Regions from separate parts of the Skermanella mucosa genome, predicted to be linked through region 4. Evidence: riboswitches for the same ligand, from Rfam matches in the RefSeq annotation. Region 4 holds a riboswitch; each other region holds the start of a gene.

Region 1 (7,630 bases), 2.0 Mb from region 4:
CTGAAGGCCACGCTGGAAAACATGGACCAGGCCATGCTGATCACCGACCGCGACCTTCGGGTGATCGGATGGAACAGGCGCTGCGTCGAGCTTCTGGGACTTCCCGCCGAGTTCCTGGAGAGCGGCCCGACCAAGGACGAGATCGCAGCTTATCTCGCGGATCAGGGCGACTTCGATACCCTGTCCGAGTCGGAGGTCGGCCTGTTCCGGGGCGACCAGCGGGCGCTGCTCGAAAGCCGGCCGATCTACGAGCGGCGGCGCCCCAACGGGACCGTGGTGGAGGCGCGCAGCAACCGCCTGCCCGGCGGGGGCTTCGTGTGCAGCTATACCGACATCACCAAGCGCAAGGCCGCCGAGGACGAGTTGCGCGCCTCGAAGGAGGCGGCGGAACTGGCTTATACCGGCCTTCAGCAGGCCAAGAACAGCCTGATCCAGGCGGAGAAGATGGCGGCGCTCGGCTCGCTGGTCGCGGGCGTCGCCCACGAGATCAACACGCCGATCGGAACGGCGTTGACCGCGGCCTCCCACCTGGGCGAACGGACGGCGGAGTTCCGCGCCCAGTTCCAGGGCGGCAAGCTGAAGAAGTCGGAAGCCGAGCGCTACCTCGAGACCGCGGTCGAGACGTCGGCGATCATGGTCGCCACCATCGGCCGCGCGGCCGAGCTGATCCAGAGCTTCAAGCAGGTGGCGGTGGACCAGTCCACGGACATCCGGCGCCGCTTCAACCTCTCGACTTACATCGCCGAGATCCTGCTCAGCCTGAAGCCGCGGCTGAAACAGACCCAGCACGCGGTCGTGGTGGACTGTCCGCATGATCTTGAAATCGACAGCTACCCGGGTGCATTATCCCAGGTGTTGACCAATTTCGTGATGAATTCGATCCTCCATGGCTTCTCCGAAGGGCAGATCGGGACGATCACGATCTCTGCGGAGTTGCAAGACAGCGCCACCGTGGTGATACGATATGCCGACACCGGGCGGGGCATCCCGGAAAAGAACCTGGCGCGCATCTTCGAGCCCTTCTTCACCACCAGGCGGGGAACGGGGGGCACAGGACTGGGGCTGCACATCGTTTACAACATCGTGACCCAGAGCCTGGGTGGCACCATCGAAGTGCGGAGCGCCGTGGGAGAGGGCGCCGCCTTCATCCTTGCCATTCCCAGGACCGCCCCGGGTCAAGTGGAGCTTTGGATCGACGAGCGATGACAGCCATCGACGGAGAAATCGGCGACGACGACGACCTGCTGTTCGTCGACGAAACGGACGGGGAGGGCGGGGAGGACGAGTCCTCCGCCCTCGACAGTCCGACGGCGAACCGCCGCAGGATCAAGCCCTGGAAGGTGATGATCGTCGATGACGACCGGGAGGTCCATGCGATCACCAAGGTGGTCCTCAGCGACTTCGTCTTCGACGACCGGCCGCTCGAATTCATCAGCGCCTTCAGCGCGTCGGAGGCCTGCCACCTGATCCTGGAGCATCCCGACACCGCCGTCGTGCTGCTCGACGTGGTGATGGAGACCGACGACGCGGGGCTGCGCTGCGTCGAGTTCATCCGGCGCACGGCGGGGAACGAGCAGGTCCGGGTCATCCTGCGCACGGGCCAGCCGGGACAGGCGCCCGAGCGCCAGGTGATCGTCAACTACGATATCAACGACTACAAATCCAAGAGCGAGCTGACGTCCCAGAAGCTGTTCACGGCGGTAGTCGCGGCCCTGCGGTCGTACCAGCACATCATCAGCATCGACATGAGCCGCCGCGGGCTGGAGAAGATCATCGACGGATCGGCGTCGCTGTTCGAACACCGCTCCATGAGCCAGTTCGTGGAGGGCGTCCTGCTCCAGCTGCGCTCGCTGATCCACGGGGCTACCGGGTCGCTGCTCTGCACCGTCTGCCAGGACGGCGGCGTGGCGCCGGTAGGCGCGCTCCAGGTGCTGGCCAGCTCGGAAATGCTCGGCGTGGAACCCGGGCAGCCGCTCGAGCGGATCCTTTCGGCCGATGCCGTCGCCGACATAAGGCGATCCCTCGACGAAGGACGTAACATCTACTGCGCCGACCATAGCGTGATCGTGTTCCGCTCGCGCAACCATTCGACCAGCGTCGTCTATCTGGAGGGGCATCCGCCCCTGGGCGACCTGGACCGCAACCTGCTGGAAATCTTCTGCGGCAAGGTCGCGATCGCCTTCGACAACGTCTATCTCTACGAACAGGTGCTCAATGCCCAGAAGGCGACGGTCTACGCGCTGGGCAAGCTGGCCGAGTTCAAGGACGAGATCACCGGTCACCATGTCCGCCGAATCGAGCGCCTGACCGGTCTGATCGCGGCGGAACTGAAGGCGCGCGACGCCTTCCCCGACGAGATCGACGACCGCTTCGTCGACCAGATCGGTCTCGCCAGCATCCTGCACGACGTCGGCAAGGTCGGGCTGCCCGACAGCATCCTGAACAAGCCGGCCCGCCTGACCGAGGAGGAGATGGCCGTGATCCGCCAGCATCCGACGATCGGCGGAAACGTCCTGCGGGAAGTCGCCAAGATGGTGCCGGGCCGCAGCTACCTGAGCCTGGGCGCCGAGGTGGCGGAAACCCATCACGAGAAATACGACGGAACCGGCTATCCCGCCGGCCTGAAGGGCGATGCGATCCCGGTCAGCGGCAAGATCACCGCCGTCGCCGACGTCTACGACGCCCTGATGCACAAGCGCCCCTACAAGGAGGCCTGGACCCTCCAGGACACGATCGATCATCTGAAATCCCAGAGCGGCACCCACTTCGACCCTCTGGTGGTCGACGCCTTCCTGACGATCCTGGACCGCGGACTGGACGAGGGGGGACTCGGCTGAGGCAGGTACCCTGTGCGGAGGGGCGGCGTCCCGCCGCCCGATCTGCGCGGAATGCGCAGCCGGTCGTCAAACTCCGGTGGGTTGGTCGAGCATCCCGCCCATGACGTCCGCCGGGACCGGCCGGCTGTAATGATAACCCTGGCCGAACGTGCATCCCAGATCCCGAAGCGGCTGGATCAGGTCGGCCGTCTCGACGCCTTCCGCCACCACCTCCATGCCCATGCGGCGGGCCAGTGTGATGATGGTTTCGACGATGTGATGGGTGCGTCCCTGTTCGCCCAACGCCCGGACGAACGACTGGTCGATCTTCAGCACGTCGAACGGAAACTTGTGCAGGTAGGAGAGGCTGGAGTAGCCGGTCCCGAAATCGTCGAGCGCCAGGGTCACGCCGAGGTCCTTGATCCTGCACATGACCTCGTAGGCCTGGTGCGGATCGTGGACCAGCGCCGTCTCGGTCAATTCGACCTTCAGCCGCTCGGCGGGAAAACCGGTCATCTCCAACCGCTTCGCCAAACCCTCCACCACGTCCATATCCGTGAAATGCTGCGACGACAGGTTGACGCTCAGGAAGGGCAGGGGGCGGTCGCCGGCGGTCCGGCGCAGCAACGCGCAGGCATCCGCCATGATGGTCAGATCGATCTGCCGGATCAGGCCGCTCTTCTCGCTCAGGTCGATGAACTCGCACGGCGGCACCAAGCCGCGGTCGGGATGCCGCCAACGGGCGAGGGCCTCGAACCCGGCGAGTTCGCCGCCCGCGATCGTCACGATCGGCTGGAAGAACGGCTCGAACTCCCCGGCGCCGAGGCCCCGTTCCAGGTCGTATTCGCGGTGGATCCAGTTCAGCGCCGACTCGCCGCGCTCCGTGCCGCCGGTGGGAGCCGATACCACCAGGTGATTCGCCGTCCCCCGGTCCCGGCCCGGCAGGTCGTTGAGAAGGCCGATCTGCGCCTGCCTGAACCGGCTGATCAGGCTGCCGAGCAACTGCCCGACGATCGGCTCGACTTCCTGAATGCGTCGCTTAAGCTGGTCCCGCCGGATGATCAGCACCTCCGTCTCTTCCGTCGCCCGGGCGGCGGCCGACCGGACGCTGTCGTCAAGCACCGCCATCTCGCCGAAGATCTCGCCCCGGCCGAGCGTCGCCAGCGTGATGTGGGTCTGGTCCCTGGTGGCGCAGATCTCGACCTGTCCCCGCTCGACGATATAGGCGCAGTCGGCCGGCTGTCCCTCGAAGAAGATCGTTGCACCTGGTCGAAACGTCTTGCGGATCAAGGGAGGGTCTCCACGAAGGGCCGCCGGCTGCCGAACCGAAACGAACCATTTTCAGGAAAATACGGCTTAATCCAGTTTTTGTAAAGGCAAGCCATGCCGGTCAAATAATCCGATCGACCGAAACCGATCGTTTGCAAGCCAAGCGGAGTGTTCCATTCGTAACAACGTGAGAACGCCGCTTCATGCCTTGGATTTCTCTTATGCAATATACATATCAGCGCACGTACCCAGAGTAAGCGTGCTTGCATGTTGGTTAGACCCGCTTTGATAAGTAACCTCTATCAGGGAGCTGACGATGGCCGCGATCGAAAGCCTTAAAGCGATTCTCGACAAGACCTATGAGGGTATGACGCCGAAGCAGCTGATGGCCCAATCCCCAGCCGCCCTTGCGGGCGTCACCGAGAGCGACGCCCTTAAACTCAAGGAAGCCTTCGGTATCGACACGATCGAGGAATTGGCGACGTGCAAATACTTCCTGTGGGCCCAGGCGCTCCACGTCCTGGCTAAAACCGAGAAGTAAGCGTTATCCCGCCATGGCCGGGTAGGACGCCGGGGCGGGGTCCGCCGCCGGACCGGCTGCCATGGCATGGCCATGGTGTCTGAAGATTGGATGACGGTTTCAGATTTGTAATATTGGTTCGGAAGAAAATGGTGGCATTCCGCCTATTGCCGGTTTTATCTCTCCTGGTCGCACATCCCCGTAGGAAGCCAGGAAATGCCGTCCACACCCAGAAGGCCCGACACACCTAACCGGCTGCCGGCGCTTCCGCCCGGAGTGGCATCGCCCTTCCACTATGCTTCGCTGTCCAGCTGCATGGTCCATTACCTTGTCGATCCCGTCAGGGTGATGGATCTTTTCAAGGGGAGCGGGCTGCGGCCCGCCATTTTCGGCGACGGCGCCTCGGTCAGCTACGGCTTCCATGTCCATAGCGCTTTCCGATCGGCCGGGCTGAACCTGCCGCCCGAGCAATGGTCACCGTCGGCGGCCGGGATCGTCCAGGAGCTGGAACTGAGCATCGTGGCCTGTCCGGAAGGTCGCGGGGACGAGATTCCGGACATCACCTTCGATCAGTGGCTGATGGGCGACGAGCAGACGAAGCTGCTTGGAAACCACCGCCTGTTCATGCCGTGCGATGATCCGGCAGCCGTCGCGGTCGGCAGGGAGCTGTTCGGCGATCCGGTTTTCAAGACCGGCTTCCTGGTCAACCTGCCGGCGCCGAACCCGGTCCGCGACGGCATGGCCGCGGCCGCCGAGATTGAGTGGATGCAGACCTGGGGGTTCCGGGTCAACGATCCCGACGACCCGGCCGAGTTCATCTTCACCGCTCTGATCGACACCACCGGCTTGGCCCCGCTTCCCGGCATGATTTCCCCCGTCAGCCGGTACGGGGTGTCCGCGGCCGGCCCCGTCGGCTGCCGCTGGAGCGTCACCCGGCCGTTCGACACCTTTTTCATCGCCGACGCCGGACCGGCGGATCGGGTCCGGCTGACATACGGCGCCAGCCCCCATCCGATGGGCATCGTCATGCGGGACCTTTTGGAGGGAACCCCGGCCTACGCGATCCAGACCTTCCAGTCCGACCCGGTGGCAGTCCGGAACCGGCCCTATTTCCTGAAGCCCGTCTGAGGAAGTCCCTCTGTGGACGTGAGGCTCGACCTTTCCGCGATTGGCGGCTTGACAAGCGGCAGGGATGCCGTGAGGATCGGCGTATTCCCAGGGGAGCCCCGATAGGGGGCTGAGATTCCGTCGGCCTAACGGCAACGCGGAGACCCTTTGAACCTGATCCGGGTCGTGCCGGCGTAGGAAGGGGAGAGGGCGAGGGTTGCGCCGTCGCATCCACGCCGGTTCTCATCAGCTCCATCGCTGCATTCCGGATCTCCGCTCGCATTCGAAGCAGGAGATCACGATGCCGAAAGACAACAATCCCACCTTCACCGTTTCCACCGGGCCGCTGCCCGCGTCGCGCAAGGTCCATGTTCAGGGCACGCTGTACCCGGACCTGCGGGTGGCGCTCCGCGAGGTTGACCTGGAGCCCGCGAGCGGCGAGCCGCCGGTCCGGGTCTATGACAGCTCAGGCCCTTACAGCGACCCGGCCGCTGAAATCGACATCGCCCGCGGCCTGCCCGCGCTGCGCGCCGGCTGGATCGCGGTCCGCGGCGATACCGAAGCCTATGACGGCCGGCCGATCAGGCCGGAGGACAACGGACTGCGCCAGGGCCAGCGCAGCAACCTTGAGGAGTTCTCCGGCCCCGCCCGCAGGCCGCTGCGGGCACGGGCCGGTGCCGCCGTGACCCAGATGGCCTACGCGCGGCGCGGCCTCGTCACGCCGGAAATGGAGTATGTGGCGATCCGCGAGAACCTCGGCCGGCAGGCGGCGCTCGAAGCGGTGCGCGACGGCCGGTCCTTCGGCGCCGCGATCCCGGACCATGTCACTCCCGAGTTCGTGCGCGACGAGGTGGCGAAAGGCAGGGCGATCATCCCGGCCAACATCAACCACCCGGAGATCGAGCCGATGATCATCGGCCGCAATTTCCTGGTCAAGATCAACGCCAATATCGGCAATTCCGCCGTCGCCTCCTCCGTGGCGGAGGAAGTCGAGAAGATGGTCTGGGCGACCCGCTGGGGGGCCGACACCGTGATGGACCTCTCGACCGGCGCCAATATCCACACCACCCGCGAGTGGATCATCCGCAATGCCGCCGTGCCGATCGGCACCGTCCCGATCTACCAGGCCCTGGAAAAGGTCGGCGGCCGGGCCGAGGAGCTGACCTGGGACATCTACCGCGACACCTTGATCGAGCAGGCGGAGCAGGGCGTCGACTACTTCACCATCCATGCCGGCGTCCGGCTCGCCCATATCCCCCTGACCGCGCGGCGGGTGACCGGCATCGTGTCGCGCGGCGGCTCGATCCTCGCCAAATGGTGCCTGGCGCACCATCGGGAGAACTTCCTCTACACCCGGTTCGATGAGATCTGCGAGATCATGCGGGCCTACGACATAAGCTTCTCGCTGGGCGACGGGCTGCGTCCGGGCTCCATCGCCGATGCCAACGACGCGGCGCAGTTCGCCGAGCTGGAGACGCTGGGGGAATTGACGCAGGTCGCCTGGAAGCATGACGTGCAGGTCATGGTCGAGGGTCCGGGCCACGTGCCGATGCACAAGATCAAGGAGAACATGGACCGGCAGCTCGACGTCTGCCGCGAGGCGCCCTTCTACACGCTCGGCCCGCTGACCACCGACATAGCGCCCGGTTACGACCACATCACCAGCGGCATCGGCGCCGCCATGATCGGCTGGTTCGGCACGGCGATGCTGTGCTACGTGACGCCGAAGGAGCATCTGGGCCTGCCCGACCGCGACGACGTCAAGGTAGGTGTCGTCACCTACAAGATCGCGGCCCACGCCGCCGACCTCGCCAAGGGGCATCCGGCGGCCCGGCTGAGGGACGACGCCCTCAGCCGCGCCCGGTTCGACTTCCGCTGGCGCGACCAGTTCCACCTGTCGCTCGATCCCGAGACGGCG
Region 2 (7,630 bases), 1.0 Mb from region 4:
TTGTTGCCGGCATCGTCATAAATGTAGCCACCGCCATCGGGCGTCACATAGTCGTCCCAGAAGCGGATCTCGTCATAATTGCGCAGGCCGTTGCGGTCCTCCGGCCCGTCGAACACCGGGGGCGTCGGGTGGGCCGCCAGGACATGGACGATCTCGCCGTCGACCTCGACCGGCACGTCCACGTGGTTCTTGGACGACAGGCGGAGGACGTCCAGTTCCGCGTCGCTGTAGAAACCTTCCGGGATGCGGGCGTCGGGCATGTCCTTCCACAGGAACTCCTGGAAGGTGCGGACCTGGTCCTCGACGATCGGATGCTTGGAATAGATCACGAAGGCGAACTGGCCGGGGAAGGCGCCGAAGCCGTAGGCGTCGTTCGGGCCGCCGACCGAGCCGTTATTGTCGAGGTCGAAGCCGGAGGGCACGCCGGTGTTGCTGGCCGCCACGTACTGGTAGGGGTAATCGACCAGGTCCTGCCCGTTCTGCCCGACCTTGAGGTAGTTGTCGCGGAACAGGTCGGCGGCCTTGCCCTCGGCGTCGTAGTCGAACTCGTTGACCAGCACGATGTCGGGGTCGGTGCGCTGGATGATCTCGGCGACCTTGCGGGCCTGCTCGTCGGCGCCGGTGGAGAGGTCGTCGATCAGTTCGCCCTCCTCCGCCCGGTTCAGCGAGGCGTTATAGGTGGCGACCCTGATCCGGTCACCGATGCCGGTCAAATCCTCCAGCACGTCGGCGGCGGCGCCGGGCTGGTCGGTGAAGATGCCGTCCACGCCCAGCCGGGTCAGCAGTTCGACCTGCTCCGGCAGGGTCTGGGCGGTGCCGTCCTCCTCCAGCGCCAGGAACGGTTCCTCCGCCCGCACGGTATAGGGGGTGACCTTCAGGCCGGCCTCATGGGCGTCGGCGACCAGCGGCCGGATCTCGCCGGTCAGGCGGGAAGTCACCTGCGCCCGACCGTCGCCGTCGGCATCGACCGGCGTTTCCAGCGGTTCGCGGATGATGAAGCTGTCGGTCCAGGGGCCGATCCCCTCGGCATAGGCGTCGGCGATCTGCTTCAGCGCCTCCGGCGTGACCAGGTCGGCATAGTCGGTCTCCCCCGTCACCTCGAAGGGCAGGCCGTCATAGACCGAGAGGTCCGCGCCAAGGTCGGCTTTGTCCGGGTTGGCGTTGAAGGCTATGTCGTAGGGGATGGAGAATCCACCGCCCGCCTCGTTGAAGAAGGCGCCCTCGACGTCGCCCAGCAGCTGGACCAGCGGCAGGTCGATGCCGGCGGCCGGCATGATCTCGTCCTGGAGTTCCAGCAGGTTGGCGACTTCGAAGCTCTGGATGGTGACGCGGCCGGGATCGGCGAAGCCCTGCTCGGTCACGGTCTCGACCAGCACGCGGCCGGTGTCCACGCCGATCGGCGAGCCGCCGTCCACCACGTCGAGCTGCCCGTTACCGTTGGCGTCCTCGCCGTCGTCCAGCGTGCCGTCCCCGTCGGCGTCCTCGTCCTGGTGGGTGCCCTCGAACTCGAAATAGGTCGGGTGCTTGGTTTCCGGGATGATGCCGATCTTCCGGCCGGTTTCCGCCTCGACTTGCCGGACGAGCTGGATCACCTCCTCGAAGGTCGGGATCCCGAACTGGTCGTCGAATACAGCATTCTCCGGCCGGACGTCGGGGATGCGCTCGCGGGCGCTCAGCTGCTTGATCTCGGCCAGCGTGAAATCCTCGCTGAACCAGCCGGCGACCGGGTCGCCGTCCAGCACCTTGACGCTGAGCCGGTCGAGGAAGTCGGGCGCGCCGTCCCCGTCGCCGTCGAATTCGGCGACGTCGGTGGTCGCCTGGGTTACCACCGGCCGGCCGTCCTCGCCGAAAACGATGTCGCCGTCCTCGTCCAGCGCGACCTGCGCCAGCAGGTTTTCATGCCGGGCGATCAGGACGCCGTCGCGGGTGGTGACCAGATCGGGTTCGATGATGTCGGCGCCGAGTTCGATCGCGAGCCGGTAGGCTTCGAGCGTGTGCTCGGGGCGGGAGCCGCTGGCGCCGCGATGCCCGATGACGAGCGGCAGCCCACCGTCCAGCGGCCGGCCTTCCGGAATGTCCGATGATTGCATGACGGGTTCCCTTCTCCTGGCCCTGCTTCCCATGACTCCGGCCGCCGGTAAATTCGTTGTCGTTGAAGCGGTTGGCCGGCGTCGGGATCCTGGACACCCCGGATGACACTTGCGTGAAGGGGAAATGAATATTTAACTAACTAAGTAACACTCCGGATTTGTTGTTGAATTCCTGAAGGTATTACTTAGTCCGGCCGAGCCTGACTGAACGGCCGCCTATGGACCGGGAGGTCGACCTGGAACGACGGAGGAATGCCAAGTCGCACCCGTGGACTTGGTGCCGGAGCGCATTTGCCGGAACAGCCGGTCAGCACGACACCTCCCAACGAGCCCAACCATCGGGTCCGACGGGATGATGGAATGGCGTAGCATATGGCAAAGAACGCGGTCGCGGATCCCTGGGCATCATCGACGCCTTGGCCAAGTCCCTCGCAGATCAGTCTCTGCAATTTCGCGAGTTTGGGGACCTACTCCTGGCCATTCCTGATCAGTGCGCGTCCGGTAAGCCGCTTCGAGGATGTATTCGTAACGACAGATTTTTCTGCCGCTCAGACTCATAGGGGATTTTAGTATGGTATTGAAGAATTGGCGCGCCCTGCTGGATTCGAACCAGCGACCGTCCGCTTAGAAGGCGGGTGCTCTATCCAGCTGAGCTAAGGGCGCTTGAAGGAGGCGGGCGCCCCGCGCGTCCTCAGCGGACGCGGTCGGGGCGGAAGTTGTCGGCGTAGTTGCGCGGGCGGACCCGGCGCTGGTGGGCGTCTTGGACCATGTAGTCCCAGCCCTTGCGCTCGGCGAAGGCGACGGCTTCGTCCTTGGTCGGGAACTTGAGGCGAACTTGGTTCAGGGTGTCGCCGGACGAGATCCAGCCCATCAGGGGCTCGGCACGCCGGGGGGTCGCGATCTCGTATTCCAGGACCCAGTCACCCATCTTACCGCGACCGGACTGCATGGTCGACTTGCTGGGCTGATAGATACGCACCTGCATGGTTCGCTTCTCCACGACTTCTCGCATATGGTCGGAGCGCCGAGATTCGAACTCGGGACCCTCTGCTCCCAAAGCAGATGCGCTACCAGGCTGCGCTACGCTCCGCCAGAGCGTGACATACATCATCGGGGCAAACTCAGCAACCACTGCCCCCGGAGCCCCCCGAAGAAAGTTCCGGAGCTTTGTCGTATGGACATACGCAGGGCGCCGTGGCATTCGGCGACCAGCCACCGACCGCGGATATCGCCCCCCGGATATCGACCCGACACGAGGATCCCGAGTGACCCAGCAATCCATGTTCCTGCCGCCGGCGATACACCGGTACATCCTGGACAATTCGCTGCGCGAGCCGCCGGTGCTCGCCCGGCTCCGTGCCGAGACGGCCAGCCTGACCCAGGGCTATTACCAGATAGCACCCGAGGAAGGGCAGATGCTGACCCTGGTGCTGGAACTGCTGAGGGCGCGGCGGACGCTCGATATCGGCGTGTTCACCGGCTACAGCGCGACGGTGGCCGCCCTGGCGCTGCCGCCCGAAGGCCGGGTGGTCGCCTGCGACGTCAGCGTGGAATGGACCGACGTGGCGCGGCGCTACTGGGCCGAGGCGGGGGTCGCCGACAAGATCGACCTGCGGCTGGCCCCGGCGACCGAGACGCTGGCGGGCCTGATCGGCGAAGGTGCGGCGGGCAGCTTCGACTTCGCGCTGATCGACGCGGACAAGGAGCTTTACCCGACCTACTACGAGCAGGCGCTGACCCTGGTGCGGCCCGGCGGCGTGATCGCCATCGACAACACGCTCTGGCGCGGCACCGTCGCCGATCCGGAAGCGACCAAGCCGAAGACCGAGACGTTCCGGGCCTTCAACGCCTTCGTCCATGCCGACGAGCGGGTCACCCAAGTGCTGTTGCCGCTGGGCGACGGCCTGACGCTGGCGCGCAAGCGCCCCTGAAGGCTATTGCTGCTGAAAGGCCGGGTGAACCACCCGGTCGCCGGCGCGGATGCCCAGCCGGGCGGCCATGCCGCCGTTGATCTCCAGCACGCCCTTGACCTGCCCCGCGGAACTGATGGTGTCCAGCGACTGGGGCACCGCGTTCTCGTGGATATTCACGATCCGGCCTTCGGGACCGATAAACACCATGTCCAGCGGGATGAAGGTGTTTTTCATCCACATGGACATGGTCTGGAGTTGCGGCAGCACGAACAGCATCCCGGCGTCGGGCGCCATGGTCTCGCGGAACATCAGGCCCTGCGCCATCTGGCGCGGAGACTCGGCGATCTCGACGGAGAACGGATACTTGCCGCCCGACGCGGTCTCGATGGTCAGGCGGTCGGTGCGGAAGGTCTCCGCGGCGGACAGGGACCCCTGGCCGGCCGCAACCAGCAGCAGGACGAGGGTGAAGGTTCGAATGATCGCGGCAGCCATGATCCAGTCGCTACAGGAGCCCGCCCTATATGTAAAGCATTTGGGCGAATCCTGCACCGTCAGGATCCTGCACCGTCACGACATGACCGCGTCCACGACCTGCCGGACCTCATCGCGCACCGGGCCGGGCCTCGGGGCGTCGGCGATCGTGGTGAACCAGTGTTCCGGCGGGTTCTGGCCCTGGCGGCGGGTCCAGGTCAGCGCGCGCAGCACCTCCTCCGCGTCCTCGGTCACGGGAGCGTCGGGGTCGATGCCGTTGAGGGTAGCCCAGACCCCGGTCCAGCAGCGGCCGACCGACCAGGGATTGTAGCCGCCGCCGCCCAGGACGAGGACCCGGGGAGCCAGCGTCGCGAGGGAGCGGACCGCGTTCCACAGCGCGCGGTTGGACAGTTCCAGCCGGCTCATGGGGTCGTCGGCCAGGGCGTCTGCGCCGCACTGGATCACCACGGCGTCGGGGGCGAAGCTCCGGCCCAGCGGCATCAGGGCGTTCTCCAGGATGTAGTCCAGTTCGGAGTCATTGAACTCCACCGGGACCGGCAGGTTGCGCGCCATGCCGCCGCCCCGGTCCCCGACCTTGCCGGTGAAGGGCCAGCGGGTGCCCTCATGGACCGACACGGTCAGCACCCGGTCGTCGTCGGCAAAGGCGTACTCCACCCCGTCGCCATGGTGGGCGTCCAGGTCGGCGTAGTAGACCCGCCGCAACCCGCCGTCGAGCATGGTGAGGATCGCGAGCACCGGGTCGTTGAAGTAGCAGAAGCCGCTGGCCCGGTCGCGCAGGCCGTGGTGGGTGCCGCCGGCCGGGTTGTAGATCACGCCCTCGTGCTCGGCCAGCAGGCGGCCGGCCAGGATCGAGCCGCCCGACGCAGTGGCGGGGCGGCGGAAGACCTCGGCGAAGATCGGGTTCTCCAGCCGGCCGATATTGTAGCGGTCGCGCGCCTCGGCATCGAGCCGCTGCTCCGCCTCGGCCCGGCGGACCGTCTCTATATATGTGCGGTCGTGGAAGCGGGCGAGTTGGTCGGGCGTCGCCCTCGGGCTGTCCAGATAGGCCCGGTGGTCCAGCCACCCCATGGCCCGGGAAAGGTCGATCGCGGTGGAGACCCGGGGGATCGCGAGCGGGTGCTTCTTGCCGTAGGTGGAGGCCCGGTAGATTTCGCTTCCGATGAAGAGCGGGCCGATCGGCGGGGACTGGGCGGGGCGGGACGGGTTCAGCATGGACGCTGACCTAGGCCGCCCCCCGCGCTTCGTCAACTCCGTGCGTTTATCTGCGTATTCGGTATCCCGGCGCCTTGCCAGGGCGTCACGGACTTGCAATAGTCCGTCCAACCTCACTGGGGGGAGCCGATGGTCGGCTGAGAGGTCCCAAGACTCGGGACGACCCCTGGAACCTGATCCGGTTGATACCGGCGTAGGGATCAGTGACCCATGCACGACCTCGTGCGGCCGACCGTGTCGGCCCGTCTTCCCAGCATCGGCGTGAGAATTGAGCGGGCCCGCCTGACCTATGGCGGCGTGCGGCTGTTCGACGGCCTGGATTTCGAGCTGGAAGGCGGCCGCTGCACCTGCCTGCTGGGACCCAGCGGCGTCGGCAAGACCACGCTGCTTCGGCTGATCGCCGGGCTGGCCGATCCGGAGCCGCCGACGCTGCTGACCGCGGAGGATGGAAAGCCGCTGGAAGGCCGGGTCGCCTACATGGCTCAGCAGGATCTGCTGCTGCCCTGGCTGGGCGCGCTGGACAATGTATTGCTGGGGCCGAGGCTGCGGGGCGAGGCGGTGGGCGCCGCCCTGGTGGACCGGGCGCGCGGGCTGCTCGACGCGGTCGGGCTCGGCGACCGGCTGCAAGCCCGGCCGGCGGAGCTGTCGGGCGGCATGCGGCAGCGTGTGGCCCTGGCCCGCACCTTGATGGAGAACCGGCCGGTCGTGCTGATGGACGAGCCTTTCTCGGCCCTGGACGCGATCACCCGGCTGAGGCTCCAGGAACTGGCGGCCGGGCTGCTGGCGGGCAGGACGGTGCTTCTGGTCACCCACGATCCGCTGGAGGCGCTGCGCATCGGGCACCGCATCCACGTGATGGCGGGGCAGCCGGCGGAGATCGGGCCGGCGATCTCGCCAGAGGGAGCGCCGCCGCGGCCGGCCGACGATCCGGCGCTTCTGGCGCGCCAAGCCGAGTTGCTGCGGCGGCTCTCGTCATGATGCGGATTGTCCGGCCCGCCGTGACCGTGATGGTCCTGATCGCCGTGTGGCAGGCGCTGGTCTGGGGCACCGGGGTGCCGCGCTTCATCCTGCCCGATCCGGCTCGGGTGGCGGTGGCGCTGTGGGAACGGGCCGGCCTGATCGGTTATCACGCGCTGTTCACGATCGGCGAGATCCTGGGCGGGCTGGCGCTTGGCGTCGTGCTGGGCGCCGCCACGGCGCTGACGCTCAGCTATTTCCGGCCGGCGCGGCGCTGGCTGATGCCGGTGCTGGTGTTCAGCCAGGCGATCCCGGTGTTCGCGCTGGCGCCGCTGCTGGTGCTGTGGCTGGGCTACGGCATGGCGTCCAAGGTCGCGATGGCGACCCTGATCATCTATTTCCCGGTGACATCGGCCTTCTTCGACGGGCTGAGGCGGACCGAGCCGGGCTGGCTGGACCTCGCCCGGACCATGGGCGGGTCGCGCTGGACCACATTGCTGCGCATCCGCCTGCCGGCAGCATTGCCCGCCTTCGCCTCCGGCCTGCGGGTCGCCACGGCGGTGGCGCCGATCGGCGCCGTGGTCGGCGAATGGGTCGGGGCGTCGGCCGGACTCGGATACCTGATGCTGCACGCCAACGGGCGCATGCAGGTGGACCTGATGTTCGCGGCCCTGCTGACCTTGGCGGCCATCGCGGTGACGCTCTATTTCGCGGTGGACGCGCTGCTGCGCCGTGCCCTGCCGTGGCAAACGGACAAAAATCCAGAAGACGAGAGGGACTGAACACCCATGCGTACCCAAGCATCGCGCCGATCCATCCTGAAGGCCGGGCTGGCGGGGCTGGTCCTGGCGGCCGGCATCGCCGCCTCGGCGCCGGCGTCGGCCCAGGACAAGCTGACGGTCCTGCTGGACTGGTTCGTCAACCCCGACCACGCGCCGCTGTATGTGGCGCGGGAGATGGGCTACT
Region 3 (7,630 bases), 110 kb from region 4:
CCCTTACCGGTGTCGCGCTGCTCGCACTGGTCCAGGCTGGACAGGCCGGCCCCGCGCAGGAACCCGGCGACCGCCTGCTCCGGCGAGCCGACGCGCGGTCCCTTGCGCTCCTCCCGCACGTCGGCGGTGCGCCCGGCCAATCCTTCCACCACCAGCGCCAGCCGGCGCGGTGTGGAGTGGGCCTCGCTCGCGGCGGCCGTCAGGCCGGCGGCCTCCAGCTTGGCGGTGACGAGACGCTGGAGATCCTCGGCCGCGCGGGCTTGCATGCGGGCCGGAATATCCTCGGAGAACAGTTCGATCAGAAGCTGGGGCATGGTTTCCGGCGGTCTGTCAGGAAGTCGGGCCGGCGGCGGACGGGGCCGGGGCCAGTGCCGGGGCCGATGCCGGCAATCCCGCCAACCAGGCCTCGCAGCAGCCCTTGGCGAGCGTTCGGACGCGGCCGATATAAGCGGCCCGCTCGACCACGCTGATCACGCCGCGCGCATCCAGTAGGTTGAACAGGTGGCTCGCCTTGATGCACTGGTCATAGGCGGGCAGGGCCAGCTTGGCGTCCAGGAGCATCCGGCATTCCGCCTCGGCGTCCTTGAAATGCCGGAGCAGCCGGTCGGTGTCGGCATATTCGAAGTTGAAGGTGGAAAACTCCACCTCGGACCGCTTGAAGACGTCGCCGTAGCGGACGCCGGCGCCGTTGAAGTCCAGGTCGTAGACGTTCTCGACGCCCTGCACATACATGGCGAGCCGTTCCAGGCCATAGGTCAGCTCGACCGCGACGGGATCGCACTCGATGCCGCCGACCTGCTGGAAATAGGTGAACTGGGTGACCTCCATGCCGTCGCACCAGACCTCCCAGCCCAGTCCCCAGGCGCCCAGGGTCGGGCTTTCCCAGTCGTCCTCGACGAAGCGGATGTCGTGCAGAGCGGGGTCGATCCCCAGGGCGTAGAGGCTCTTCAGGTACAGGTCCTGCGCATCGGCCGGCGATGGCTTCAGGATCACCTGGAACTGGTAATAATGCTGCAAGCGGTTCGGATTTTCGCCGTAGCGCCCGTCCTTGGGCCGGCGCGACGGCTGGACATAGGCCGCGCGCCACGCCTGCGGCCCCAGCGCCCGCAGGGTCGTCGCCGGGTGGAACGTGCCGGCGCCGACTTCCATGTCATAGGGCTGGAGGATGACGCAGCCCTGTTCCGCCCAGAAATTCTGGAGCTTCAGGATCAGCCCCTGGAAGCTGAGGGGCCGTGTCGCCGCGCTTGCAGGCGCCATGTTCGCTCACACTTTATGATTATGTTGCAGTGCGTGGACGATACGCGGGCAATCTGGCGGAATCAAGTGCAGGAGGCGATGCGTCGGAGCCGGCGACCCGGGGCGGGTGAACAGCGCAGGGCCGGATTGCCCACGGATCAACGCAGACGAACACAGACAGGATCGAAAAAACATCTGTGTCCATCTGCGTTCATCTGTGGACAAGCAACAGGAACCCCCTCACCGGTAAGGGCAGTCCGGGCGGCCGCAGGCGCTGGCCTTGGTGGCCGACACGTAGACGCCGCAGGAGGCGCAGCGGACCATCTCCTGCGCGTCGCGGGGGCGCGGGCGGGGCAGCCCGGCCTCGCGGCGGGCCGCCATCTCGCGCTTCGCCTTGGCGATCGCCTGGGAGCGGGTCACGAACTTGAAGCCGAACCACACGATGGCGATCAGCAGGACGAGGGTGAGGAACTTCAACATGCTTTCTCTTAGTGCCCTCGCCCCATGCCGGTCAAGTCAGGTGCCGATCAGGCCGAGCTGGGGACTTGAGGCCTGGGCGTAGGTCCGCTTCGGGATGCGGCCCGCCTCCCGGGCGGCGTGCCCCGCCTCCACCGCGGCGCGCATCGCCGCGGCCATGCGGCGCGGGTCGCGGGCCTTGGCGACGGCGGTGTTCAGCAGCACGGCGCTGCACCCCAGCTCCAGCGCCAGGGTCGCGTCCGAGGCGGTGCCAATCCCCGCGTCCAGGATCACCGGAACGGAGCTGCGCGCGCAGATCAGCTCGATCGCGTGGGGATTGGCGATGCCCAGGCCGGAACCGATCGGCGAGCCCAGCGGCATCACCGCCGCAGCCCCGGCGTCGGCCAGCTTCCGGCACGACACCGGGTCGTCGTTGCAGTAGGGCAGCACGGTGAAGCCGTCGGCGACCAGCTCCTCGGTCGCGCGCCGGAGCTCCTCCACGTCGGGATGAAGGGTCTCTCGGTCGCCGATCACCTCCAGCTTGATCCAATTCGTGTCCAGCGCCTCTCGGGCGAGGCGGGCGGTCAGCACCGCCTCCCGCGCGGTCGAGCAGCCGGCGGTGTTGGGCAGCAGGACGTAATCGGATCCCAGCAGGTCGACCATGCTCTCGGCATAGCCTTCCAGGCTGATGCGGCGGATCGACACGGTGACCACCTCGGCCCCGCTCGCCGTGATGGAGTCGAGCATGACCTGGCGGTTCGGGTAGCCGGCGGTGCCGATGAACAGGCGGGAGGTGAGCCTGCGGCCGGCGATCTCGAAGGAATCGGACATGGACGTGCTTTCAGGGCTTCGTATGGGAGTATCCGGCGTCAGCCGCCGGAGAACGGGCGGACGATCTCCAGGTCGTCGCCTTCGGCCAATGCCGTGTCGGCCCAGCGGCCGGCGGGGACGACCTCGCCGTTCAACGCGACGGCGACGCCGCGGGCTCCGGGAACCACCCCCTTCCCGCGCAGCAGGGCGTCGAGCGTCGGAGCCGCCAGCGGCTCGCGCTGGCCGTTCACCTGGATATGCGGGGGGATATGCGGGGGGACATGTCGGGTCATGGAAGTTCCTTCCCACTCTGCGGGCGGCCTGGCGCCACCTTCTTGACGAACCGGTCGATGCCGAACGGGCGGATGACCTCGGCGATCCGCCCGGTCAGGATATAGTCGGAGACGGCGTCGGCGGTGACCGGGGTCAGCAGGATGCCATTCCGATGGTGGCCGGTCGCCAGGACCAGCCCGTCCAGCGCCGAGGGCCCCAGGATGGGCGCGTCGTCGCGCGAGCCGGGGCGGAAGCCCACCCAGAGCTCGTCGATCGGCAGTTCCTCGACCCCCGGCAGCGCCCGCCAGGCACCCTCGAGCAGGGACATAACGCCTCCGGCGGTCAAGTCGGTGTCGAATCCGCGCTCCTCCACGGTGGCGCCGATCACCAGCCGGCCGTCGCGGCGCGGCACCAGATAGACGCCGGGCGTCCAGACGACATGGCGGAGCAGCGGTTCGCGCGGGTCCATCCGCAGGGCCGCCATCTGTCCCTTGACCGGCCGGACCGGCGGCCGGGCATCGTCGGGCAGGCCGGGAATCCCCCGCGACCAGGCGCCCGCGGCCAGCACGGTCACGTCGGCCCGGTGCGGCCGGCCGCCTGCGGCAAGCAAGCCAGCCGCGCGCCCGCCCTCGACCAGGATTTCCTCGACCGGAGCGTTCTCGTGCAGGCGCCCCCCGGCCCGCTCGAAGGCGGTGCGGAGCGCCAGGGCGACCTTGCGGTTCTCCACCTGATGGTCGCGCGGGCTCAGGATCGCCGCCGCCGTGCCGGTGTGCAGATAGGGCTCGCGGCGCTTGGCCTCCGCCCCGGTCAGCCACTCATGGCCGAGCCCCAGGCTCTTCTGGAGGTCGAAATTGAAGCGCAGCCGGGCGACGTCGTCGGCGTTCAGGGCCACCACCAGGGTGCCCTCGGTGCGCAACTCGACATCGATGCCGGAGGCGGCCTGAAGCTCCTCGGCGAAGCCCGGCCACAGGTCCTGGCTGTGCCGGTTCAGCGGCAGCTGGCCTTCCTCGCCGGGCTCGACCTCGACCCCGGCCGCCAGCATGCCCGCGGCGGCATGGCTGGCGCCGCGTCCCGCCTCGCCCTTGTCGAAGATCTCGACCCGGCACCCGGCGGCGGCAAGGCGCCAGCCGATGCCCAGCCCGACCACGCCGGCACCGACGATGGCGACCGAGGGGCGGTCGGACCGCGGGCCGGTCGAAATATCGGAAATGGATCGCGCTGTCGTCATGGGGGGCTCCCTTCGTCGGCATTATCCGAACAGGTTCGATGGGTATGATCTCAGCCGGCCCATCGACGGACCGGCACCCCAGCCAGATTTTCCGGACTCTCGTCCGGGGCCGCGACTATGCGGCATGCCCCGGTATGACCGCAAGGCTTATCGGGCAGCCGCCCAGCCCGGGGGCCGGCGCTACAGGCCGAAGCGGGACCACATGGCACGCTCCTCGGCGGCGCCGATCACGGCGGACACCAGGTCGTCGGCGACGCCGGCCGGCAGCAGCGGCAGCGCCGCTTCCGTCCGGACGCGGCCGCGCCACCAGCGGCGCTCGCCATGGACCAGCCGCAGGTTGACCTTTTCGCCGAAGCGGTCGCGCATGACCGAGCGCAGGTCGCCGAGCCCGTCCACCAGCCCCAGCTCCAGCGCCTTGGCGCCGGTCCAGAACTCCCCCGAGAACAGGTCGTCGTCGGTCCCCTTCAGGCGGTCGCCGCGCCGGCCGCGGACCATCGCCTTGAAGGCGTCGTGGATCTCCGCCTGGATCGCCTTCAGCCGGACGATGTCCTCGTCCCGCTCGGGCTGGAACGGGTCGAGCATGGCCTTGCGGGTACCGGAGGTGTGCACCCGCCGCTCGATCCCGTAGCGGGCGATCAGGTCCTGGAAGCCGAAGCCCGCGGATACCACGCCGATCGAGCCGATGATCGAGCTGGGATCGGCATAGATCTCGTCGGCGGCGCAGGCCAGCCAATAGCCACCCGACGCCGCGACGTCCTCCGCGAAGGCGAAGACCAGCACTTTCTTCTCGTCGGCCAGCTGGCGGATCCGTCCCGCGACCAGGGCGGACTGGACCGGCGAGCCGCCGGGCGAATTGACCTGGAGCGCCACGGCCTGCTGGCCGGGAACGGAGAAGGCGCGCTGGATGGCGGGCGCCAGCGCCGCCAGGGTGATTCCCGGGCGGAGCGCCCCGCCGGCGCCGATGACGCCGGACAGCCGGAGGACGGAAACGGTGGGGGCGGGCTTGCGACCGAGGGCGGTCATGATACGGCGGATCAGCATGCCGCTTAACATGGGGCGGACGCCCTGATTTCAAAGATCCAGCGCGGCGCCGTCGCGCAGGATCGCCTCCGCCGCCCCGGTGAACCGCCCGTCGGCCTCGTGAAGCACCAGGCCGGGCATCAGGCGGGCGGGGCTGCGGGCTCCCTTGCGCGCGGTCACCAGGATGCGCCGGGCCGGCCGGCCCGCCTTGGGCCACAGCGGAACCAGGGTGATCGCGCCGAACCGGCCGTGCAGCAGGGCGATCAGGTCGTCCAGCCGGTCGGCCCGGTGGATGACGGTCAGGGTGCCGCGCGGCTTCACCCGGCGGGCGCAGAAGTCCAGCCAGGCCGCCAGGTCGGCCGCGCCCTCGCCATGTGCCAGCGCGCGGCTCCCGTCCGGCGGCGGGGTATGGGTGCCAGCCTCCTGGAACGGCGGGTTGGTCATCACCCGGTCGAAGGCCGTGGCGGCGATTCCTTCCGGCGGCGCCAGCAGGTCGCCTTCCAGGATGCGGACCCTGTCCTCCAGCCCGTTGGCGCGGATGTTCTCCGCGCCGAGCGCCGCGAGATCGGGCTGAAGCTCCAGCCCGGTTACGTCGGCCCCGGGAACGCGCGACGCCAGGCAGAGGGTCGCGGCGCCCACGCCGGCGCCGACGTCGAGCACCCGTTCCCCCGCCGAGGCGGGCGTCGCCGCCGCCAGCAGCACCGGATCGATGGCGGCGCGGTAGCCCCGGGCGGGCTGCATCAGGAGGACCCGGCCGCCCAGCAGCCGGTCGGCGGTCCGGTGGGGGACGGGGTTATCGGCCGGGGGCATCTTCAGTCGGGGGCAAGGTGGCCCGTCTCCTCCAGGATCCTGCGGGCCGCGGCATAATCCTCCTCCGCGACCATCAGGCGCCGCGGGATCGCGCCGATGCTGCCTTCCAGGATGCTGGTATAGGTGTCGAGGACGACCGCCTCTATGCCGGCATCGGCCAGCAGGGCCGTCAGCCACGAGACCAGCACCGGATCTACCGTGCGCAGGAGTTCCTTCATGATTCCTTCCCCGGGACGGCCGGTCAGACGGACCGGCGAACCTGTCCTCCCCAGCGAATAGCACGCCGGAGGAGGCATGGAAACGGCATGCCGCCGCGGCCTGGCATGCGTCGATTTCGACAGCGCACTTGACCAGCGAAGTCCTGTCCTTATGCTCGCTAGCGATTCGTGCCCTGCCACGCCATGCTGGAGACCAAATTGGCGGTCGTCACCAACCTCAGCCTGAAACGATCAAACCCCGACGTGAACGCACTCGATAAGCTGACGGACCTGGTCGCCGACGACCTCAAGGCCTGCAACACCCTGATCATCGACCGGATGCAGTCGCCGGTCGAGCTGATCCCCCAGCTCGCCGGATACATCATCGCGGCGGGCGGCAAACGCCTTCGCCCGGTCTTGACGCTGGCCTCCGCCAAGCTGTGCGGCTATGACGGGATCCGGCACCAGGCGCTCGCCGCCTGCGTCGAATTCATCCATACCGCGACGCTGCTCCACGACGACGTGGTGGACGAGAGCGACCTGCGCCGGGGGCTGGCGTCCGCCAACGCCGTGTTCGGCAACAAGGCGAGCGTGCTGGTCGGGGACTTCCTGTTCAGCCGCTCCTTCCAACTGATGGTCGAGGACGGCTCGCTGGAGGTGCTGCGCATCCTGTCCCACGCATCCGCGGTGATCGCGGAGGGCGAGGTGCTCCAGCTCACCACGTCCAACGACACCGGCACCAGCGAGCAGGCCTACCTGGACGTCATCCGCGCCAAGACGGCGGAGCTGTTCGCCGCCGCCTGCCAGATCGGCGCGGTGGTGGCATCGCGCCCGGCGGTGGAGGCCGACGCCCTGTTCGCCTACGGGCTCAACCTCGGCATCGCGTTCCAGCTGGTCGACGACGTGCTGGACTATTCGGCCCTGCAGGCCCGGCTGGGAAAGACGGTGGGCGACGATTTCCGCGAAGGCAAGATCACCCTGCCGGTGATCCTGGCCTACCGCCGCGGCAGCGACGAGGACCGCGCCTTCTGGCACCGCACCGTCGAGGAGATGGAGCAGGGCGAGGGCGACCTGGACCGCGCCATCGCGATGATGAACCAGCACGGCGCGCTGCGCGACACGGTGGAGCGGGCCCGGCACTATGGTGCCATCGCCCGCGATTCCCTGGGCCTGTTTCCCGACGGGCCGGAGAAGCGCGCCCTGCTGGACGTCATCGACTTCGTCATCGACCGGGAGTTCTGATCCGGTTCGGGGAATATCCGCAGGCTGGACCGGATATCGTGGAATTCGGCACTTGCGCGGGGACAGCCCAGCCGGTATATACCCGCCCACGCCGCCTCGCGGCGGACATCCAGGGTAACGGAGTGTAGCTCAGCCTGGTAGAGCACTGTCTTCGGGAGGCAGGGGCCGGAGGTTCGAATCCTCTCACTCCGACCATGAAGCAAAAAGGGCCTCGGCATCGCCGAGGCCCTTTTTGCTTGACCCATGACACTGAGGCGGAGGGGCGGCGTCCCGCCGCCCGAAGTGCGCGCACTCTCCCACGCGGCCCTGTCCGACGATCAAGTCGTCGCGCGCACCGTGCCGGCGGGCTGGGTGGCGG
Region 4 (7,630 bases):
CGGCATCCTGGGCGGCGTCGCGCAGATCATGATGACCCAGGCCTTCCGCTCGGCCCCCGCCGCCGTGCTGGCGCCGTTCGAGTACACGGCGATGATCTGGGCAGTCCTGTTCGGTTACCTGGTGTTCGCCGACGTGCCGACCTCGGCGGTGATCACCGGCGCCCTGATCGTCTCGGCCAGCGGCCTCTATATCCTTCACCGGGAGACCCGCCGGCAGCCCCGGCCGGTCATCGAAGCCACAGAGAAAGCCGTGGTGCCATGACCATGCCGGGTATTCCCAAGGCCGAGCTTCACGTCCATCTGGAAGGGACCGCCACGCCGGAGCTGGTCCGGGCGCTGGCGGAGCGCAACGGCATGGCCCTGCCGCCTGGGCTCTTCACGGAGGCGGGCCACTTCGCCTGGACCGACTTCCTGCATTTCCTGAAGGTCTACGACGACGCCGCGTCCGCGATCCGCACCGCGCGGGACTATCGCGACGTCACATACGATTACCTGCGCCGCTGCGCCGCCGAGGGCGCCGTCTATGTGGAGGTGATGTCGTCGCCCGACCACGCGAGGATGGCCGGCCTGTCGTTCCAGGACCACCTGGACGGCATCGTCCAGGGGTTCGAGGACGCCCGCGCCGATTTCGGCATCGAGGCCCGGCTGATCGTCACCTGCGTGCGCCATTTCGGCGTCGAGCGCGGGCTGGAGGTCGCCAGAGCCTGCGCCCGGCACCGGCACCCGCTGCTGACCGGCTTCGGCATGGGCGGCGACGAGAACCACCTGTCCGCCGCCGATTTCGCCCCGGTCTTCACCATCGCCCGGAACGACGCCGGCCTGGGCTGCACCGTCCATGCCGGCGAGTCCGCCGGGCCGGAGAGCGTGCGCGACGCCCTGGACCACCTGCCGGTCAGCCGGATCGGCCACGGCGTCCGCTCGATCGAGGACGCCGACCTGATCCGCCGGATCGCCGGCGAGGGCATCGTGCTGGAGGTCTGCCCGACCAGCAACATCCGCACCGCGGTGTACGGCTCCTACGCCGACCACCCGCTGGACCGCCTGCGCGCGGCCGGCTGCGCCGTCACGCTGAACAGCGACGACCCGCCCTATTTCGCGACCACCCTGGGCGGCGAATACGAGGTCGCGGCGGAGGCGTTCGGCTGGGGTGAGGAGTACCTGCGCAATGCGACGGTGACGGCGCTGGAAGCGGCCTTCCTGGACGCCGAAACGCGCGGCCGGCTGCTCGGGCCGATCAAGTCGGCCGGCAGCCCAGCCGCAGGGCGCCCCAATGGCGGCCATGGACCAGGATCGGGGCGCTGACGTCCTTCAGCAGCAGGAACCTGCCGCCGCCCATGTCGCGGCGATAGGTCTGGACCAGGGCCGGCGCTCGGCTGCGGGCGGCGGCGATGCCGGTGAAATCGTCGAACAGGCGGCGGTTGCGGCAGTTGGCGGTGTTCCAGGCCGGCTCGCCCGGCCGCTGGGGCTGCGAATATTTGAGGTTGTGGGTCGGCAGATAGCCGTTGCGGTCCACCGCGACGCAGAAATCGATCCGCGTCTCCTTCTGGAGCACAGCTTCCTGGATCGGCGGCAGCAGGCGGTCGCACAGGTCGGTGTAGGCGGTCAGGTACTGCTGGGGATCGGTCCCGGGGATCGGCTGGTAGGCGGTGGAGAACATCGCCGCGGCGCTGATGCCACCCTCGTCGATGGTGTCGTCGAACAGGCCGGAGATCTGGCGCGCCGCCGCCTGCACGGTCTGGATCAGCGCCTCGTCGCCCCGGTGCCAGCGGTCCAGCGCCTCGGCCAGCGCGGCCTGGACGGCAGGGTCGAGGTCCTCGAAATGGACATGGAGCACTTCCCCCTCGATGGTCGTCGCCTTGGCCGCGACCTCGCCGATGCCCGGCAGGTCGAAGGAGACGAGGCTCCCCTGCGCGGCGGTCCCGGCGGCCAGGCGGACCTGGGCGCCGCCGCTGGAGATGTTCTCGACGCAGGCCGGCACCGTCCGCCCGTCGATCCGGCATTCGGTCTTTATGTCCACGGTGACGCGCATCGCGCGCCGGCGCTCGGCGAAGCGGGAGTTGCGCAGGCTGGAGATCACCCGCTTCTCGATGTTGACGACCTGCTCGACCAGTTCGGTCGTGTTGTTGCGCAGCTGGGTCGATACCGTTGTGGTCAGTCCCGCCTGGGTGGCGACGCTGCCGATCCGCTCGTGCACCCGGCGCACGCTGTCGGCCGTCTGGGTCACGGTCTGGGCGATGTCCTGGGTGACAGCGTCCTGCTCGACCACGGCGGAGGCGATGGCGGTGATGGTGTCGTTGACCAGCTCGACCCGGCCGGCCACGTCGGCGATCGCGCTGACCGTGTCGCCGATGGCCTTCTGCATGGACTGGATCTCGGACCGGATATTGCACGTGGCATGGTTCGTCTGGTCGGCCAGCAGCTTGACCTCGTTCGCGACGACGGAGAAGCCGCGCCCTGCCTCGCCGGCGCGCGCCGCCTCGATGCTGGCGTTGAGCGCGAGCAGGCGGGTTTCCTTGGCGATCTTCTCGATCAGCGAGGCGATCGAGCCGATCCTGTCGGACACGTCGGTCAGGTTGTTGGCGATGTCGCGGGCGGCCTGGGACCGGATAGTGGCGTCTTGGGCGGCCCCGGTCGAGCGGTCCACCTGACGCGAGATCTCGGCGATGGAAGCGGAAAGCTCCTGGGTGGCGGCGGCGATGGTCTGGGCATTGACGTCGGCCTCGTGGGACGCCTCGGCGACGTGGCCGCCGTCCTCGCTGACCATGCGGGCGGCGCCCAGCACCTCGGTCGAGGCCCTCTCCATCGCCTCCGCCTTGCGGCGGACCAGCTGGACCGCGTCGTCCAGCTCCTGCTCGAAGGTGTCGGCGAGGTCGAGCAGCTCGTCGGTCACGTGCTGCTCGGTCGTCGTGTGGGTATAGACGGAGAGCGCCAGCTCCGCCTCCATCAGGAGGGTGCGGATCAGCGTCGCCGCCTGGTCGGCCGCGGCGTGCCGGCTCCAGCGGTTGCGCTCGATCACCGAGCGGACCAGCCGCTCCAGGATGAAGGAATAGGCCGAGAGGTAGAACCGCGGCTTCAGCCCGACCCGGTGGTGGGCCGACCCGATCCGCTGAACCCGCTCCACGTACCCGGCGTCGATGCCCTCGACGAACAGCTTGTGCCAATGGTCCTGCTGGGCGCAGATCAGGCGGGTGACCATGCCCTCCGCCGCGATCAGCTCCGCCGTCTCGGGAAAGCGCTTCAGGAAGCCGTAGAAATCGGTGAGGATGCCGTCCAGGTCGGCGTTGACATGGGGGCCGAGCTGCCGGAGCGAGCGCTGCGTGGCACCGTCGATCCGCCAGAGCGCCAGCTCGACCGACGTGCCATGGGACGGGGCCGCGTCGGGCTGAGCCCGCGCGTCGGACAGCTCGCGAGTGTTCATTGGTCATCCCCCCAGTTGCAATCGCGGACAATCGGGCGCCAGGGTTGCAGCGGCAATGATCTACGTCAAAAGTATTAGATCAAACGGCCGAGCGATCTCCTTCGGATAGGGCTGGCCGAGCCTTGACGGGGCCAAGCCGGACTGTCACTGTCGCGTCACGAAGGCTGGGGTGCCGGGCCGATCCGCCCGTGCTGAGATCATACCCATAGAACCTGATCTGGATCATGCCAGCGAAGGGAGCCCGTGGGACCGACCAAGAGCAAATCGCGGCACTCACAGGTTTCCGCTTCGCAAGGAGGAAGGGAACCGACGATGCCCGCCCGGAAGTCCACACTGTTCGCCGCCGCGTTCGCCGCCGCCCTGTCGTCCGCCGCCGGTCCCGCCACTGGGCCCGCCGCCGCGGCAGACCTGGATATTCCGGTGCTGGTGCCGGTCACCGGCTTCCTGGCGCTGGAGGGCACCAGCCAGCGCAACGGCGCCGTCCTGGCGATCCGCCACGCCCCCGAAGGACTCTCGGTGCGGTCGGAGGTGATCGATACCGGCACCTCCCCCGAAGGCGCGGTGACCGCGCTGGTCCGGGCGGCCGGGCGCGGCGCGCCGACCGCGGTCGCCGCCAGCATGCTGGGCACCCAGATGCTCGCCATGCTGCCGCTCGCCGACGAGTACGGCATTCCCCTGGTCACGGTGTCCGGCACGGCGTCGATCACGGAGCGCGGCAACCCTTGGGTCTTCCGCTTCTTCCCCGGCGACGGGGTCACCAAGACCGCCCATGCCCGCTACGTGGCGGAGGAGCTGGGCAAGCGCCGGCCGGCGGTGATCTATCAGACCACCGCCTATGGCCAGAGCGGCCAGGCGCACCTGCGCGACGCCTTCGCCAAGCTGGGCGTCGAGCCGGTGTTCGAGGAAGGCGTCGATCCCGGCATCCGCGACATGCTGCCGGTGCTGACCAAGGCCATGGCGGCCGACCCCGACGTGCTGGTCCTGCACCTGCATTCCGGCCCGACGGCGCTGTTCGTGCGGCAGGCGGCGGCCATGAACCCCGGCGTACCGATCGTCGCCGGCTCGGCGATGCACCAGCCCTCCACCGCGGCGCTGCTGGAGCCGACGGAGCTGAAGGGCGTCTGCGCCGAGACCTCGGCCTCTCCGGTGTCGGGCGGTTCGCCGGAGATGGAACGCTTCACCGCCGAGTACCGCGCGGCCTTCGGCACCGAGCCGGACGCCTTCGCGCTCGGCCAGTACGACGGCATCCGCATGGTGCTGGACGCGGCGGCCAAGGGGGCGGACACGCCGGAGGCCGTGCGCGACGCGCTGGCCAAGGGGACCTACGGCGGGCTCGCCATGACCTACCGCTCCGACGGCCGGGGCAACATGGCCCATTCCGCCGTCATCGTCTGCTACGACGGGACGTCGCGCGTTCCGGCGGTGGTCAAGCGCTACGACGTGGCGCCGTGACGGGTGTCGCTCAGCTTCTGGTCAACGGGGTGGCGCTGGGCGCCGCCTATGCGCTGGTCGCCCTGGGCTTCGTGCTGGTGCTGAACGCGACCTCGGCCGTCAACTTCGCCCAGGGCGACCTGGTGATGGCCGGCGGATTCCTGGCGGTGGCCCTGGCGGGCCTTATCCCCCTTCCCGGCATCCTGCTGCTGCCGCTGGTGGCGGCGCTGATGGCGGCGCTGGGGCTGCTGGTGTCGCTGCTGGCCTACCTGCCGCTTCGGCACCGCCCGCCGGTCAGCGTCTTCATCAGCACCATCGCGGTCGGTATCATCCTGCAGAACGGCGCCACCCTGCTGTTCGGGCCGGAGCCGAAGGCGGCGCCGCCGCTGTTCGGGGGCGGAACGCTGGAGATCGCCGGCCTGCTCGTGCCTAAGCAGTCGCTCGCGGTCGTGGCGGTGGCCGGCCTGCTGATCCTGGGCCAGCACTGGCTGTTCGCCCGCACCCAGCTGGGCCGGCGCCTGCGGGCGACCGCCCAGGACCCGGAGATGGCGCGGGCCTGCGGCATCCCCGTGACGGTCATGGTCGCCGCGACGTTCGCGCTGGGCGCCGCCCTGGCGGGCGCCGCCGGGCTGCTGCTGTCCAACCAGTTCTTCGTGACGCCGACCTCGGGCAGCGGGCTGATCCTGAAGGCCTACATCGCCGTGACCATCGGCGGCTGGGGATCGGTCCCGGGCGCCGTCGCCGGCGCGCTGCTGATCGCCGCGTTCGAGGTGCTGGTGTCCGCCACCCTGTCCTACTCGGCGGCGACGGCGGCGCTGTACCTGGCGCTGCTGGCGATCCTGGCGGTGCGTCCCCAGGGCCTGTTCGGCGAGGCGGCCCGCAGCCGTGCCTGAGAACCGGTTCACGATGATTCCCGGAAGAGGCGCCATGCCGCTGCTCGCGGCGGCCGGCGCGGCGCTCGCGGCCTACGCGCTGCTGGTCGCCGATCCCTATGGCTTGCGGGTGCTGACCGTGGCCGGGGTCTATGCGCTGGCCGTGATCGGCTACCAGATGATCTTCGGCAATGCCGGCGCCCTGTCGCTGGCGCAGGGCACCTTCTATGGAATCGGGGCCTATGCCACCGGCATCCTGGGCAGCCGGTACGGCCTCGGCTTCGAGGCGACCTTCCCGCTCTCGATCCTGGCGCCGGCCTTGCTGGCCCTGGCGGTCGCGGCGCCGGTGCTGCGGCTGGAAAGCCATTACTTCGCCCTGGCGACGCTCGGCATCGGGCAGGTGGTGCTGCTCGCCGCGGTGGAGTGGCAGGGTCTGACCGGCGGCTCCAACGGGATAGCCGGCGTGCCGGGCGTCGAGCTGTTCGGCTGGCGCCCCGGGCGCGGCCTGCCCCTGGCGCTGTTCGTCTGGACCCTGGTGGCGCTGGGCGCGCTGGCGGCGTGGCGGATCGGGCGGGGCCTGCGCGGCCTTGCCTTCCCCCTGATGCGCGACACGCCGGCGGCGGCCCGCACGCTGGGCATCGACATCGACCGGCTGCGCCTGGAATGCTTCGTCCTCGGCGCCGCCTATGCCGGCGCCGCGGGAGCGCTCGCCGCCCATATCCAGCGGGTGGTGTCGCCCGAGGTGCTGGAGTTCCCGGTCATGGTCACGATCCTGACCATGGCGGTGATCGGCGGGCTGGGCCGGGTCGCGGGCGCACTGGCCGGTGCCGTCCTGCTGACCCAGCTGCCGGAATGGTTCCGCTGGATGGAGGGCGGCTACCTGCTGCTGTACGGCGTAGCCTTGCTGGCGACGGTGGTGGCGGCGCCGTGGGGACTGGTCGGCCTGGCGGAGCGGCTGCGCGCGCGCTGGCTGCCGGAGCCGCCCCGCCCGCCGCCGGCCCCGCTGGCGCCAGAGCCCCGGCCGGCGGCCCCGTTCCGCGGACCGGTGCTGTATGTCGAGGGTTTCTCCAAGTCCTTCGGCGGCGTCCGGGCGGTCCACGGCGTCTCGCTGGCGATCGATCCCGGCGAGATCCTGGGAGTGATCGGCCCCAACGGCTCGGGCAAGACGACGCTGATCAACCTGGTGACCGGCCTGGAGAAGCCGGACGGCGGCAGGCTGTACGTGCGGGGCGTGGAACTGACCGGACGGGCGCCGCACGGGATCGCGGGGGCCGGGGTCGCCCGGACCTTCCAGACCGCCAGCCTGCCGCCCGGGGTGGACGCGCTGGGAGCGGTGGCGGCGGCGCGGATCACCCTCGACGGCGATGTCCGGACGGCGGAAGCCCACGCGATGCATTTCCTGGAACGGGTCCTGGAACGGGCCGGCGCCGCCGACCTCGCCCGCGAGCCTTGCGCGACCTTGCCGCCGGGGCTGCGGCGGCGGGTGGAACTGGCCCGCGCCCTGGCCCGGCAACCAGCCGTCCTGCTGCTGGACGAGCCGGCCGCCGGCCTGACCGAGGCCGAGCAGGCCGGGCTTGCCCGGTTGCTCCGGGCGGCGGCCGACGACGGCGCCGCCGTGCTGATCGTGGAGCACAATATGCCCTTCCTGCTGCCGCTGGCAGACCGGATTACCTGCCTGGACGAGGGCGGCGTCATCGCCGAGGGGACGCCCGACGCGATCCGGCGCGACCCCCGCGTGCGCGCTGCCTACCTGGGGTCGCCCGGGCCGGAGGCGCCATGAGCCCCCTGCCGCTGCTCGCGCTTTCCGGCCTGTCCGTATCCTACGGCGGCGCCCCTGTTGTCGACGGCGTCTCGCTCGACGTCAGGCCGGGCGAGGTGCTGGCCCTTCTGGGGGCCAACGGCGCCGGCA

The links. A riboswitch is a leader RNA that binds a small molecule or an ion and turns the genes downstream of it on or off. The one in region 4 is predicted to bind thiamine pyrophosphate.
Region 1: linked by a shared signal. The riboswitch ahead of thiC (phosphomethylpyrimidine synthase ThiC) and the one ahead of JL100_RS02180 (ABC transporter substrate-binding protein) in region 4 are both predicted to bind thiamine pyrophosphate.
Region 2: linked by a shared signal. The riboswitch ahead of JL100_RS06900 (ABC transporter ATP-binding protein) and the one ahead of JL100_RS02180 (ABC transporter substrate-binding protein) in region 4 are both predicted to bind thiamine pyrophosphate.
Region 3: linked by a shared signal. The riboswitch ahead of thiO (glycine oxidase ThiO) and the one ahead of JL100_RS02180 (ABC transporter substrate-binding protein) in region 4 are both predicted to bind thiamine pyrophosphate.

What each region holds. Positions count from the first base shown of each region.
Region 1 is NZ_CP086106.1:2,423,701-2,431,330, forward strand. It holds gene JL100_RS10935 (PAS-domain containing protein) at 1-1,206, shown strand, start outside; gene JL100_RS10940 (response regulator) at 1,203-2,837, shown strand; gene JL100_RS10945 (EAL domain-containing protein) at 2,904-4,106, opposite strand; gene JL100_RS10950 (hypothetical protein) at 4,402-4,626, shown strand; gene JL100_RS10955 (hypothetical protein) at 4,822-5,733, shown strand; TPP riboswitch at 5,813-5,930, shown strand; gene thiC (phosphomethylpyrimidine synthase ThiC) at 6,014-7,630, shown strand, end outside.
Region 2 is NZ_CP086106.1:1,511,492-1,519,121, reverse strand. It holds gene JL100_RS06935 (esterase-like activity of phytase family protein) at 1-2,090, opposite strand, end outside; tRNA gene JL100_RS06930 (tRNA-Arg) at 2,677-2,753, opposite strand; gene JL100_RS06925 (ETC complex I subunit) at 2,782-3,075, opposite strand; tRNA gene JL100_RS06920 (tRNA-Pro) at 3,104-3,180, opposite strand; gene JL100_RS06915 (class I SAM-dependent methyltransferase) at 3,356-4,021, shown strand; gene JL100_RS06910 (DUF192 domain-containing protein) at 4,025-4,495, opposite strand; gene JL100_RS06905 (acetoin utilization protein AcuC) at 4,571-5,707, opposite strand; TPP riboswitch at 5,817-5,925, shown strand; gene JL100_RS06900 (ABC transporter ATP-binding protein) at 5,918-6,685, shown strand; gene JL100_RS06895 (ABC transporter permease) at 6,685-7,446, shown strand; gene JL100_RS06890 (ABC transporter substrate-binding protein) at 7,453-7,630, shown strand, end outside.
Region 3 is NZ_CP086106.1:578,264-585,893, forward strand. It holds gene glyS (glycine--tRNA ligase subunit beta) at 1-314, opposite strand, end outside; gene JL100_RS02640 (glycine--tRNA ligase subunit alpha) at 331-1,257, opposite strand; gene JL100_RS02645 (PP0621 family protein) at 1,477-1,716, opposite strand; gene thiG (thiazole synthase) at 1,753-2,523, opposite strand; gene thiS (sulfur carrier protein ThiS) at 2,562-2,795, opposite strand; gene thiO (glycine oxidase ThiO) at 2,792-4,003, opposite strand; TPP riboswitch at 3,994-4,094, opposite strand; gene JL100_RS02665 (S49 family peptidase) at 4,184-5,026, opposite strand; gene JL100_RS02670 (tRNA1(Val) (adenine(37)-N6)-methyltransferase) at 5,075-5,833, opposite strand; gene JL100_RS02675 (putative signal transducing protein) at 5,836-6,051, opposite strand; gene JL100_RS02680 (polyprenyl synthetase family protein) at 6,250-7,272, shown strand; tRNA gene JL100_RS02685 (tRNA-Pro) at 7,391-7,467, shown strand; gene JL100_RS02690 (PAS domain-containing sensor histidine kinase) at 7,590-7,630, opposite strand, start outside.
Region 4 is NZ_CP086106.1:468,837-476,466, reverse strand. It holds gene JL100_RS02195 (DMT family transporter) at 1-262, shown strand, start outside; gene JL100_RS02190 (adenosine deaminase) at 259-1,302, shown strand; gene JL100_RS02185 (methyl-accepting chemotaxis protein) at 1,235-3,418, opposite strand; TPP riboswitch at 3,574-3,674, shown strand; gene JL100_RS02180 (ABC transporter substrate-binding protein) at 3,731-4,870, shown strand; gene JL100_RS02175 (branched-chain amino acid ABC transporter permease) at 4,867-5,742, shown strand; gene JL100_RS02170 (branched-chain amino acid ABC transporter ATP-binding protein/permease) at 5,777-7,501, shown strand; gene JL100_RS02165 (ABC transporter ATP-binding protein) at 7,498-7,630, shown strand, end outside.